Regions from separate parts of the Bradyrhizobium sp. LA6.8 genome, predicted to be linked through region 3. Evidence: predicted binding sites of a transcription regulator. Region 3 holds the regulator's gene; each other region holds the start of a gene.

Evidence for each region. The regulator PhoB, encoded in region 3, activates phosphate uptake and scavenging genes when phosphate is short. The targets are predictions, from matches to a motif close to TGTCATNNANCTGTCAT.
Region 1: ABIA90_RS38125 (toxic anion resistance protein) is a predicted target of PhoB. The motif match lies at 1,941-1,957, and genes of this name have one in related genera.
Region 2: ABIA90_RS16140 (glycerophosphodiester phosphodiesterase family protein) is a predicted target of PhoB. The motif match lies at 1,966-1,982, and genes of this name have one in related genera.

What each region holds. Positions count from the first base shown of each region.
Region 1 is NZ_JBEPQQ010000011.1:93,605-97,627, reverse strand. It holds gene ABIA90_RS38130 (tannase/feruloyl esterase family alpha/beta hydrolase) at 57-1,718, opposite strand; gene ABIA90_RS38125 (toxic anion resistance protein) at 2,026-3,084, shown strand; gene ABIA90_RS38120 (substrate-binding domain-containing protein) at 3,150-4,023, shown strand, end outside.
Region 2 is NZ_JBEPQQ010000003.1:524,094-528,116, reverse strand. It holds gene ABIA90_RS16150 (GAF domain-containing protein) at 1-65, shown strand, start outside; gene adh (aldehyde dehydrogenase) at 375-1,892, shown strand; gene ABIA90_RS16140 (glycerophosphodiester phosphodiesterase family protein) at 2,098-3,450, shown strand; gene pdhA (pyruvate dehydrogenase (acetyl-transferring) E1 component subunit alpha) at 3,705-4,023, shown strand, end outside.
Region 3 is NZ_JBEPQQ010000016.1:50,101-54,123, forward strand. It holds gene ABIA90_RS43580 (aspartate aminotransferase family protein) at 1-516, opposite strand, end outside; gene ABIA90_RS43585 (GcrA family cell cycle regulator) at 973-1,485, shown strand; gene phoB (phosphate regulon transcriptional regulator PhoB) at 1,722-2,429, opposite strand; gene phoU (phosphate signaling complex protein PhoU) at 2,445-3,161, opposite strand; gene pstB (phosphate ABC transporter ATP-binding protein PstB) at 3,173-3,994, opposite strand; gene pstA (phosphate ABC transporter permease PstA) at 3,991-4,023, opposite strand, start outside.

The DNA of each region.
Region 1 (4,023 bases), on a different contig from region 3:
GGATCGCAAGAGCGATCCGACCTCTCCCCGCAAGCGGGGAGAGGTGAAGAGCCGCCTCACGGCGCGCAGGTGAAGCTGGACGCCTCCGTGACCGGGCCGCTCTTGTAACGCGGCCAGGACGGCCAGCGGCACAGCGGCATCGCGCGCAACACGGCAAATGACGGCGCCTCGACCTTTTGCTCAGAGACCTCCAGATCGCCGGGCGCCTTGCCCTTCTCGACCCAGTCGACCAACGCGCTCAGCATGTCGACATTGGCCGGCGCGCCGGAGCCGACATGGTCGACGCCGGGCGCGGTGTAGAGCCGCGCGAATTCCGCCGTCTCGGCCTTGCCGAGCTTGCGCTCGACGCTCTCGAAATAGCGGATGCCGGCATAGGGGCTCTGCGCATAGTCCGCCATGTGTTCGAGCATGATCAGCCGGCCGCCGCGGCCGCGAAAACGGCCGAGATCGGGGTCGGTTGAATCCATCAGGCTCGAGACCTCAATCAGCCGCGCCTTGTGGTCCTCCACCTTGTAGGTGGTGACGTCGAGCTTGGGATCACGCGCGAACACATATTGAATGCCGCCGGCGCCGTAGATCCAGGCGATGCCGTTGTTGGGTGCGGGCGGCTGCGCCGGCGGCGCGCTGCCGAGCCACCACGCGGACCAGCCGCCGGTCGGACCGATCGCCGGCGTGTCTTCGCCCGAGACGCCCCAGCCCGGATAGTCATCGAGGTCATTGGCGAGCACGAACGGGAATTTGTAGGTCCCATGCAGCGTGCTGACTGCCTTGATCTGCGCCTCGGTCAAGCACTGATCGCCGGCCTTGCCGGCCTCGCAGCGCAACGTCTCGACCTTGAACACGGCCTTGCAGGCCACGGGATCGTGCACCAGCGTCTTATCGGAGCCGTCGGCCTTGTCGCAGGCAGTGCGCACCGCATCGGCAAAGAGCTTGACCTGCGCCGGATTGATCCAGCCCTCGCCCATGGTCACAAGGCCCGAGCGCGTACCGGCATGCTGCAGGCCGACCCAGTTGATCACGGGCACGCGGGCGAAGATGCCGTCGAAATCGTCGGGGTAACGCTGCGCCATGGTGAGGCCTTCGCGGCCGCCCTCGGACGAGCCCATGAAGTATATTTTTCCCGGCTTCTTGCCGTAGGCGCGCTCCATCAGCGCGACCGCTGCGTCCCGCACCTTCTTGTAGGCGCGATGAGCGAAATTCTCGAAGGCTTCGTCGTTGAGTGCGAAGACCTGCGGCGGCTCGCCCGGCCTGGACTCATGGCCGGAATCGGTGCCGTAGGTGACAAAACCGCGCGCCAGCGGCGACGGCTTGTCGAACGGATGGGCCGGCGGCAGCCCAAGGCCGGTGATCAGCACGCCGTTAAAGCCGCCACCGCCATACTGGACGGAGCGCCCATTCCATTCGACGGGGAGGTTGACCTGGAATTTGATCGGCGGCGCCTTGGGATCAATGGGGTCGATATGGCCGAGCACCTTGCAGAAGGCGGGATTGGCGGGCGTGACGCGCCCCGACGGGGTCGGCCCGCGTTCGGCAACAGCCAGTTGTGTCGGCGCCAGCAATGTCGCGGAATCGATCTTCACGGCATCGGCGCCGCCGATGAGCCCTTTGCAGACCGTGTCCGCATCCTCCGCCAGCGTCGCGGCGAACGCGCTGCTCGCGCTCATCGCGGCCACGGCGCCGGCAAGCCACACACTCAGCTTCGCAATCCTGCGCGCCATCGTTTCCATCCCTGCTGCCTTGTTATCGTTCAGACGGTCGATTCAATGCGTCGGATTGCTGGCCGTCAATCGCCGCGACACGCGCCGCGATCGCCATCAACGGAAACATCGCCCCTGCTCACCAGCCCGGCCGCCCCACGGGCCCATAGAGATATGAATTCCATGGGAAATCTTGCCCCTGCCCCGAACTCGGAAAGCCTCGCGACCGACCAATCCACAGGCTGTCATCAATCTGTCATACGACCTGGGGTTACCTGCCTGTCTCGTCGGCATGCTATGCATGACCGTGCAGAACAAGGAGCAAGTGGTGAGCGAAACGATCAATGTCCCGGCGTTACCGACGGATGCCTCTGTGGTCGCACGCATCAAGTCCGAGATCGACATTTCGGACCGGTCGCGCCTCGTGACGTTCGGCGAGCGCGCGCAGCGCTCGGTGGTCGAATTCGCCGACCGCATTCTCGCCCAGACCCAGAACCGTGAGCTCGGCGCCACCGGCAAGCTCCTGACCGACATCCTCGGCAAGGCACGCGGGCTCGATCCGGCCGATCTCAAGGACAAGGGGTTTCTCACCCGCCTGTTCTCGTCGGCCGAGGCGCGGCTGCGCCGCTTCACCGAACAGTTCAACGACGTCGCCTCGCAGATCGACAGGGTCTGCGTCGATCTCGACCGCAACAAGGAAGTCCTGCGCCGCGACATCGCCCTGCTCGACGACCTCTACGAACAGACAAGAGGCGCGCTCGGCCAGCTCGATGCCCATATCGCCGCCGGCAAGGCCTTCACCGAAGAGTTCCGCGGCGGCAAGCTCATCGAGATGGAGCGGAGCGCGAAAGCGCAAGCTGCCGGCAGCGACGCCATGCTCGCCGCGCAAACCTATCAGGACGCGGTCCAGGCGCTCGACCGGCTGGAGAAGCGCGTCTTCTATCTCCAGCAGGCGCGCCAGATCGGCATCCAGCAGCTGCCGCAGATCCGCATCGTTCAGTCCGGCGACGAGACGCTGATCGAGAATTTGCAGGCCACCACCGAGCTGACGATCCCGGTGTGGAAGCAGAAAATGATCCTGCTGCTCGGCCTGAACCGGCAGAAATCGGCGCTGGAGCTGCAGAAGACCATCACGGACGCGACCAACGAGATGATGCGCCAGGCGTCCGAGATGATGAAGACCCAGGCGATCGAGATCGAGAAGCAGTCGCAGCGCGGCATCGTTGACATCCAGACCCTGGAGAAGACCAACCGGGATTTGATCGACACCATTGCGGGCGTGCTCTCGGTGCAGCAAGAGGGCCGCAACAAGCGCGCCGAGATCGAGCATCGGATGGCAGAGCTGACGGACGAATTGAAGTCCGCGATCTCCAAGGCCACGCCTTGATGAGCCTCACGCAACGGTTTCTCGATGAAGCGTCTGCATAAGAACTGCGGCATGAAGGCACGCGCATGAGAACTTTCCGTTTCCTGCGGCGCCCGCTGGTGCTGCTTGCGGCCGTGCCGCTGATGGCCGCGCTGCTGTCGGGCTGCGGCGGCCCGGGGCCGCAATTCACAATTCTCTCGGGCTCGGAGAACGACATCCTCGAGCCGCTGGTGCAGGAGTTCTGCAAGTCGCGTAGCGCGACCTGCACCATGCGCTATCAGGGCTCGCTCGACATCGCGCTCGCACTGAAGGCCGGCGATCCCGGCGCCGACGCCGTCTGGCCGGCCGCCTCGATCTGGATCGACATGTTCGACACGACGCGGCGCGTGAAGATGGTCAAGTCGATCGTGCAGATGCCGGTCATTCTCGGCGTGCGCCGGTCCAAGGCGCAGGCACTGGGCTGGATCGGCGCCAAGGTGACGGCCAAGGACATCCTCGCGGCCGTCGAGGGCGGCAAGCTGAAATTCCTGATGACGTCGGCGACGCAGTCGAATTCGGGCGCCGCCGCCTATCTTGCGATGCTGGCGGCCGGCATCGGCAAGCCCGATTTGATCGAGGCCGGCGATCTCGACAAGCCCGAAGTGCTGGCGACGGCGCGCGGATTGCTGAAGGGCGTCGAGCGCAGCGCGGGCTCGAGCGGCTGGCTCGCCGACCTCTATCGCGACGGCGAGCGCAGCGGCGCGCATTACCAGGCGATCTGGAACTACGAAGCCGTCATCAAGGAAACCAACGACAAGCTGATCGCCGACAACCACGAGCCGCTCTACGCGATCTATCCCGCCGATGGCGTGGCGATCGCCGACTCACCGCTCGGTTTCGTCGATCGCGGCCGCGGCAAGGACGTCGAAGGCTTCTTCACCGATCTGCAGGCCTTCCTGCTCAACGGCGACGCGCAGGGCA
Region 2 (4,023 bases), on a different contig from region 3:
AGGCCCTCGGCATCAGCCGTGCCACGCTGCACAGGAAGCTCAAGCGGTTCGAGCTGAAGCACTGAGCTGCGGCTCTGTTTTTCTTCCGCGCCCACCAACTCAACCCTCATGGTGAGGAGGCCGCGAAGCGGCCGTCTCGAACCATGCAGGCCCGGCTGTGCCCGCGGCCATCCTTCGAGACGCGCGCAAGAGCGCGCTCCTCTGGATGAGGGCTGAGTGTGTGGGGGCAGCTGCGTCACCTGTCGCAGAACTGCGACAGGTCGGGCCGGCCATCGTTCACGCCCGGGCTGACAGGAAAACGCTCCCGCGACATCGTCGGCGCAAGTCGTGAACACGCGACGAATTGCGCAAACAGCAAACATCGGGAGTGATCAATGAACAAGGTGGAATTCCTCGGCGTCACCCAGCATCCCTTCGCCGAACGCTATGACAATTTCATCGGCGGCAAATTCGTCGCGCCAATCTCCGGCAGGTACTTTGACAACGCCTCGCCGGTGAACGGCCAGATCGTCTGCAAGATCGCGCGTTCCGATGCGCAGGATGTCGAGGCCGCCCTCGATGCGGCGCACGCCGCCAAGGGCGCCTGGGGACGCACCAGCGTCGCCGAGCGCGCCGCGATCCTGAACCGGATTGCCGACCGGATGGAAGAGAATCTGGAGCGCCTTGCGATTGCCGAGACCTGGGACAACGGCAAGCCGATCCGCGAGACCCGCGCCGCCGACCTGCCACTCGCGATCGATCATTTCCGCTATTTCGCCGGCGTGGTGCGCGCACAGGAAGGCTCGATCGGCGAGATCGACCACGACACCATCGCCTATCATTTCCACGAACCGCTCGGCGTGGTCGGCCAGATCATCCCCTGGAACTTTCCGCTGCTGATGGCGTGCTGGAAGCTCGCGCCGGCGCTCGCCGCTGGTAATTGTGTCGTGCTCAAGCCCGCCGAGCAGACGCCGGCCTCGATCATGGTCTGGGCCGAGATCATCGGCGATCTCCTGCCGCCCGGCGTCCTCAACATCGTCAACGGCTTTGGCCTCGAAGCCGGCAAGCCGCTCGCGTCCAGCCCGCGGATCGCGAAAATCGCCTTCACCGGCGAGACCACGACGGGCCGGCTGATCATGCAATATGCCAGCCAGAACCTGATCCCGGTCACGCTGGAGCTCGGCGGCAAGTCGCCGAACATCTTCTTCAACGACGTCACCGCCGAGGACGACGACTTCTTCGACAAGGCGATCGAAGGTTTTGTGATGTTTGCGCTGAACCAGGGCGAGGTCTGCACCTGTCCGAGCCGGGCGATTGTCCACGCCGACATCTACGACCGCTTCATGGAGCGGGCGCTGAAGCGCGTCGCCGCGATCAAGCAGGGCGACCCGCGTGCGGCCGACACCATGATCGGCGCGCAGGCATCTAGCGAGCAGCTCGCCAAGATCCTCTCCTATATCGACATCGGCAAGCAGGAGGGCGCCAAGGTGCTGGCCGGCGGCGGTCGTGCCGAGCTCGGCGGCGATCTTTCCGGCGGCTTCTACGTCCAGCCGACGGTGTTCGAGGGCCACAACAAGATGCGAATCTTCCAGGAGGAGATCTTTGGTCCCGTCGTCTCGGTCACGACCTTCAAGACCGATGACGAAGCGCTCGCGATCGCCAACGACACGCTCTATGGCCTGGGAGCCGGCGTCTGGAGTCGCGATGCCAACCGCTGCTACCGCTTCGGCCGGGCCATCCAGGCCGGCCGGGTCTGGACCAACTGCTACCATGCGTATCCTGCGCATGCCGCGTTCGGCGGCTACAAGCAGTCGGGCGTCGGTCGCGAGACCCACAAGATGATGCTCGATCACTACCAGCAAACCAAGAATCTCCTGGTCAGCTACAGCCCGAAGAAGCTTGGCTTCTTCTGATCGGGCAAGATCTGATTGGGCAAGATCTGATGGGGCAGGAGAGGGCGGCGCAATCTTGCGCTGCCCTCTCCGTCGTCATCCGTCTGTCAGAGTCTTGAGACAATACGACAGCGCCGACCGCATTCGGTTCGGCGCCTGCGCATTCGAAGCGATGCCGGGCAAAGACGGAGGCTTGGTGATGCGGAACAGTCGTTCAGGACGGACAATGGGTGTCGCAGCGATGTTGTTCGGCGCGGCGGTGCTGCCGCTGTCGATGGCCTTTGCACAGTCCGGCCCGGCGCCAGCTGGTGCCAAGCCCTTTCTGACCGTCGATGGAAAGGCGCCACTGGTCCTTGGACATCGCGGCCTGCCGGGCCTGGTACCTGAAGAGACCGAGGCGTCGTACGACCTCGCCGCGGCGCTCGGGACCGATGCACTCGAAGAGGATTTGCACCTGACCAAGGATTGCGTTCTGGTCGTGCGTCATAACCCCTGGCTGAGCGACAACACCAACATTGCCGAGGTGGCGAAGACCAATGCGGCCGTCGCCGCCCGCAAGCGCACCGTGCCCGGTGTGCGCGTCAAGGCCCCGTCGGCCACCGGCGTGCCTGCCGACTACCTGACGGATCTGAGCGACCCGGCCGATCCCAAATCGGTGCTGAAGTCGCTGATCGTGGACGGCGAGGATCATACCAACGATTGGTCGATCAGCGATTTCACCATGGCCGAGCTGAAGCAATGGATCGGCGGCACCACCTATGACGCGGCCAACGAGCGGCCGAAAGTCTTCAACGGCAAGCTCCCGATCATCAGCTTCCAGGACGTCATCGACATCGCCAAGGTCAAGAGCAAGGAGACTGGGCGGACCATCCTCGTCTATCCCGAAACCAAGAACCCGACCTGGAACAATGCCCAGGCGATCGCCAATGGCTGCGGCGCGGCCGGCAGCCATCCGCTCGAGGATGCCCTGATCAAGATCATCGGGGATAACGGCCTCAACACCAAGGACGCTCCCATCCTGGTCCAGAGCTTCGAACCCGGCAGCCTGAAATATATGCGCAGCCACGGCCTTCAGACGCGGCAGGTCCAACTCGTCGACGGCAACGGAATCGACTTCAAAACCGGCAAGGTTCTCCTCAACAACATCACGAATTCGCGCCCGTTCGACTGGACGGTTGCGGGCGAGGCGCGCTTGTACGATGCGATACTGAAGCCCGAGGGGCTTGCCGAGATCAAGACCTATGCCGAGGGCATCGGTCCCTGGAAGGCCTATATCGTTCCGCTCAAGATCGCGCCGTGGAAGGACAGCAACGCCGATGGCACGCCCTATAAGGGATCGACGCCGGAGGCTTCGACGCAGGACGCGACCAGCCTTGTCGCGGACGCGCACAAGCTCGGTCTTTTCGTCCATGTCTTCACGTTTCGGAACGAGAAGAAGTATCTTGCCGCCGATTATCGCGGCGACCCGAGCCTTGAATATCTCAAATTCTACCGGCTCGGCGTCGATGGGGTCTTCAGCGACTTCACGCATACCGGCGTTGCCGCCCGTGCGGCCTATTTGCGCGAGTTGGGCTGGTAAGGCTGGCACGGCGAATCGGACGCGCGTGGGATTTCGGATACAAGACAGCGTGTCCGATTTCTCTGCGTTGGCTGCTCACGTTCCCTTCGCTGACCGGTGAGCTAAAGTTGCCCGATCGGCGCCAAAGGTTTTGCAAAGTTTCGGTCACGTTGCAGTGCGGCATAATGAAAGTCGCGCCATGCCGCCGCGGTCCTTTCCAAGGGCGTTTGACTTGGGTTAGAGAGGGCTGAAGTTTTCTCTGACCCGGAATTCCCATGGCCGCACCCAAGAAAGCCGCCGCAAGCACTCCACAGGACAAGACCGACGGCGGTTCGCCCCCGGAATTCACCAGAGAGCAGGAGCTCAAAGCGCTCCGCGACATGCTCCTGATCCGGCGGTTCGAGGAAAAGGCCGGCCAGCTCTACGGCATGGGCGCGATCGGCGGCTTCTGCCACCTCTATATCGGCCAGGAGGCCGTGGTGGTCGGCATGCAGATGGCCCTGAAGCAGGGCGATCAGGTCATCACCGGCTATCGCGACCACGGTCATATGCTCGCCACCGGCATGGAGGCCAACGGCGTTATGGCCGAGCTCA
Region 3 (4,023 bases):
CTTGACGGCTTCGATATCGCCATGCGGGACCTGGTCGAAGCCGTCCATCGGCGGGCCGAACCCCTCGAGATATTTTGCCGAACCGGTCGCGGCGAGCGTTGCCAGCGTGCGGCCGTGGAAGGCGCCTTCGAAGGTGATGATGCGGTAACGTTCCGGATGACCCTTGGAGAAGTGATGATGGCGGACCAGCTTGATCACACCTTCCAGCGCTTCGGCGCCGGAATTGCAGAAGAACACGAAGTCCGCGAAGCTTTCATTGCACAGACGCGCGGCAAGCTTCTCGCCGTCCGGGCTCTGGAACAGGTTCGACATGTGCCAGAGTTTGGTGGCCTGCTCCTGCAACGCCTTGACCAACGCAGGATGAGCATGGCCGAGCGCATTCACCGCCACGCCCGAGGTGAAATCGAGATAGCGGTCGCCATTGGTCGCAATCAGCCAGCAGCCTTCGCCGCGCTCGAAACCGAGGTCGGACCTGGCGAAAACGGGGAGCAAATGCGGCGCTGCGCTGTTAGTCATGACGATCACTTGAATGTTGCGGACGGTGTGAGCGTGCATTGCGCAACGCACCATTGACCGGCCCGGAAAACGAAACGTGCCGCCTTTTAAGGGCGGCACGCGAGACTATCTTATGCCTGGTGAAACCGGTGTCAATGCCGCCCGGAAAGCCTCGCGAAACGCAGAATCCGTAGTCTTGCGGTGGCGATTTTGCGTATTTCCGCCACGGAACATGTGGAAGCGAGTCGGCGGACTCTTGCGCGTGAGTCACGCCATATTGTAGCGTTTGGCTTGTCAGATACGACATCTCGTGCAGCAGTTCTGATCCTCTAAGTCCTCATGTACCGGCGTAAGCGTTCGGGCGCATCTGGTGCGCCCGGCGAGCCTTAAGGGATTCTGGCGGCACGGGTTTTTCGAAGCTTAGGCATTCGCCGTGCGGCCGCCAGGATGGCAGGCGCCGGCGAAGGAAAGGGTGCAATGACCGTTTTGACCTGGTCGGATGATCGCGTCGAGCAGCTGAAAAAGCTCTGGGAGGCCGGACTTTCGGCCAGCCAGATCGCCGCTGAACTCGGCAATGTGACCCGCAATGCCGTGATCGGCAAAGTGCACCGGCTCGGCCTGTCGGGCCGCGCCAAGAGCCCTTCGTCGGCAGCGCCGCGGCCGCGCAAGGCGCGCCCCGCCCAGCACATGATGCGGGTGACACGCCCGATCGCGCGCGGCAACACCGCGCTGGCGCAGGCCTTCGAAGTCGAGGTCGAGGCCGAACCGGTCACCTACGACAACGTCGTGCCGATGAGCCAGCGGCTGTCGCTGCTGGAGCTGAACGAGGCCACCTGCCACTGGCCGGTCGGCGATCCCTCGAGCCCGGATTTCTTCTTCTGCGGCGGCAAGGCGCTCTCCGGCCTGCCCTACTGCGCTCAGCACTCGCGCGTGGCGTATCAGCCCGCGGCCGATCGCCGGCGCGCGCCGGTGAAGCCGGGTCCGCGCTGAGGTCGTTCTGAGCTCGGAAAGGAGCCGTCACACGATGGCGGCTCAACAAATCCGATGTCGTTCCGGACAAGCGCGCCTCAAACGCGCGCAGATCCGGGACCCTTAACCACCGCAAGATGTGGCTACGGGGACTCGGAGTTACCTTTTGGCACAATAATCACTCGCGGTGGGTGTCCCGGACCCGCGCTTACGCTTGTCCGGGACGACACCGAGACTGTGGCCGCAGCTCACCGAGCTTACGCCTGCTCCGCCTTCGCAAAGCGATCGTCCAGTGCGTAGCCCGCGCCGCGGACGGTGCGGATCGGGTCCTGCTCGCGGCCGAGATTGAGCAGCTTGCGCAGGCGGCCGATATGGACGTCGACGGTGCGCTCGTCGATGTAGATGTCACGGCCCCAGACGCTGTCGAGCAGCTGCTCGCGCGAGAACACGCGGCCGGGATGCTCCAGGAAGAACTCCAGCAGGCGATATTCGGTCGGGCCGAGATCGATCGGCCGGCCCGAACGCGCCACGCGACGCTTGTCGCGGTCAAGCTCGATGTCGCCATAGGCGAGCACGGTGGCGAGCCGCTCCGGGCTGGCGCGCCTGAGCAGGCCCTTCACGCGTGCCAGCAGCTCCGGCACCGAGAACGGCTTGACGATGTAGTCGTCGGCGCCGGTCGCAAGGCCCCGCACCCGCTCGCTCTCCTCGCCGCGCGCGGTGAGCATGATGATCGGGAGCTGCTTGGTCTCGGGCCGGGTGCGCAGCCGCCGGCACAGCTCGATGCCGGAGAGGCCCGGCAGCATCCAGTCGAGCACGATCAAATCGGGGATGTGCTCCTTGAGGCGGGTGTCGGCATCGTCGCCGCGCATCACCGTCTCGACGTCATAGCCGTCGCCTTCGAGGTTGTAGCGGAGAAGCTCGGTGAGAGCTTCCTCGTCCTCAACCACCATAATGCGTGCGCCCATGGTGTTCGTCGCTCCTTAAGTGTTCGGGACCGTCGTGGCGAAGGTCGTCATGTCGCCCTTCGGCCGCTTGTCAGTGATCGCCTGGCCCTCGATCATGTAGAACACGGTCTCGGCGATGTTGGTGGCGTGGTCACCGATGCGCTCGATGTTCTTGGCGCAGAACATCAGATGGATGCAGAACGAGATGTTGCGCGGATCCTCCATCATGTAGGTGAGGAGCTCGCGGAACAGCGAGGTGCAGATGGCGTCGACTTCCTCGTCGCCCTTCCACACCGCCATTGCCGCCGGCAGATCGTGCGCGGCATAGGCGTCCAGCACCGACTTGACCTGCTGCTGCACGAGGTCGGTCATGTGCTCCAGGCCGCGGAACAGCTTGAGCGGATGGAAATCCGTCTCCAGCGCCGCGACGCGCTTGCCCATGTTCTTGGCGAGGTCGCCGATCCGCTCGAGATCGGTCGCGACGCGCATGGCGCCGACGATCTCGCGCAGATCCACCGCCATCGGCTGGCGGCGCGCAATGGTGAGAACGGCGCGCTCCTCGATCTTCTTCTGGAGCGCGTCGAGCTCGGCGTCGATGGTCACGACGCGCTGGCCGAGCGCGACGTCGCGGCGGATCAGCGCGTCGACGGAATCGACGATCATGCGCTCGGCGATGCCGCCCATCTCGGCGACCAGGCGCGTGAGCTCCTGGAGGTCGGTGTCGAAGGCCTTTGCGGTATGTTCAGAACCCATGTTCCGTCTCCTCAGCCGAACCGGCCGGTGATGTAATCCTGCGTGCGCCGGTCGGTCGGCGACGTGAAGATCTTGCTGGTGTCGTCGAACTCGATCAGCTCGCCGAGATACATGAAAGCGGTCTTGTCGGAGACGCGCGCCGCCTGCTGCATGTTGTGGGTGACGATCGCGATCGTGTAGTTCTCGGACAGCTCCTGGATCAGCTCCTCGACCTTGGCGGTCGAGATCGGGTCGAGCGCCGAGCAGGGTTCGTCGAACAAGATCACCTCGGGCCGCACCGCGACCGTGCGGGCGATGCAGAGGCGCTGCTGCTGGCCGCCGGAGAGCGACAGGCCGGAGGCGTTGAGCTTGTCCTTGACCTCGTTCCACAGCGCGCCGCCGCGCAGCGCCTTCTCGACGCGGTCGTCCATCTCGGACTTCGAGATCTTCTCGTAAAGGCGGATGCCGAAGGCGATGTTCTCGTAGATCGTCATCGGGAACGGCGTCGGCTTCTGGAACACCATGCCGACGCGAGCGCGCAGCAAATTGAGGTCCAGCTTGGGGTCGAGGACGTTGGTCTGGTCGAGCATGAGCTGACCGGTGACGCGCTGGCCCGGATAGAGGTCGTACATCCGATTGAAGATGCGCAGCAGGGTCGACTTGCCGCAGCCCGACGGGCCGATGAACGCCGTGACGCGGTTGGTGCCGAGCGCCAGATTGATGTTCTTCAGCGCGTGGTGCTCGCCGTAATAGAAATTGAGGTTGCGCACCGTCACCTTGGCCGGAGCTTCGGGCAGCACCGGCGCCTGCGGCAAACCACCGGCCGCGCTCATCGATACGGAAAGATCACTCATTTTGCGGTCCTCTCGGCGCTCAGAATGCG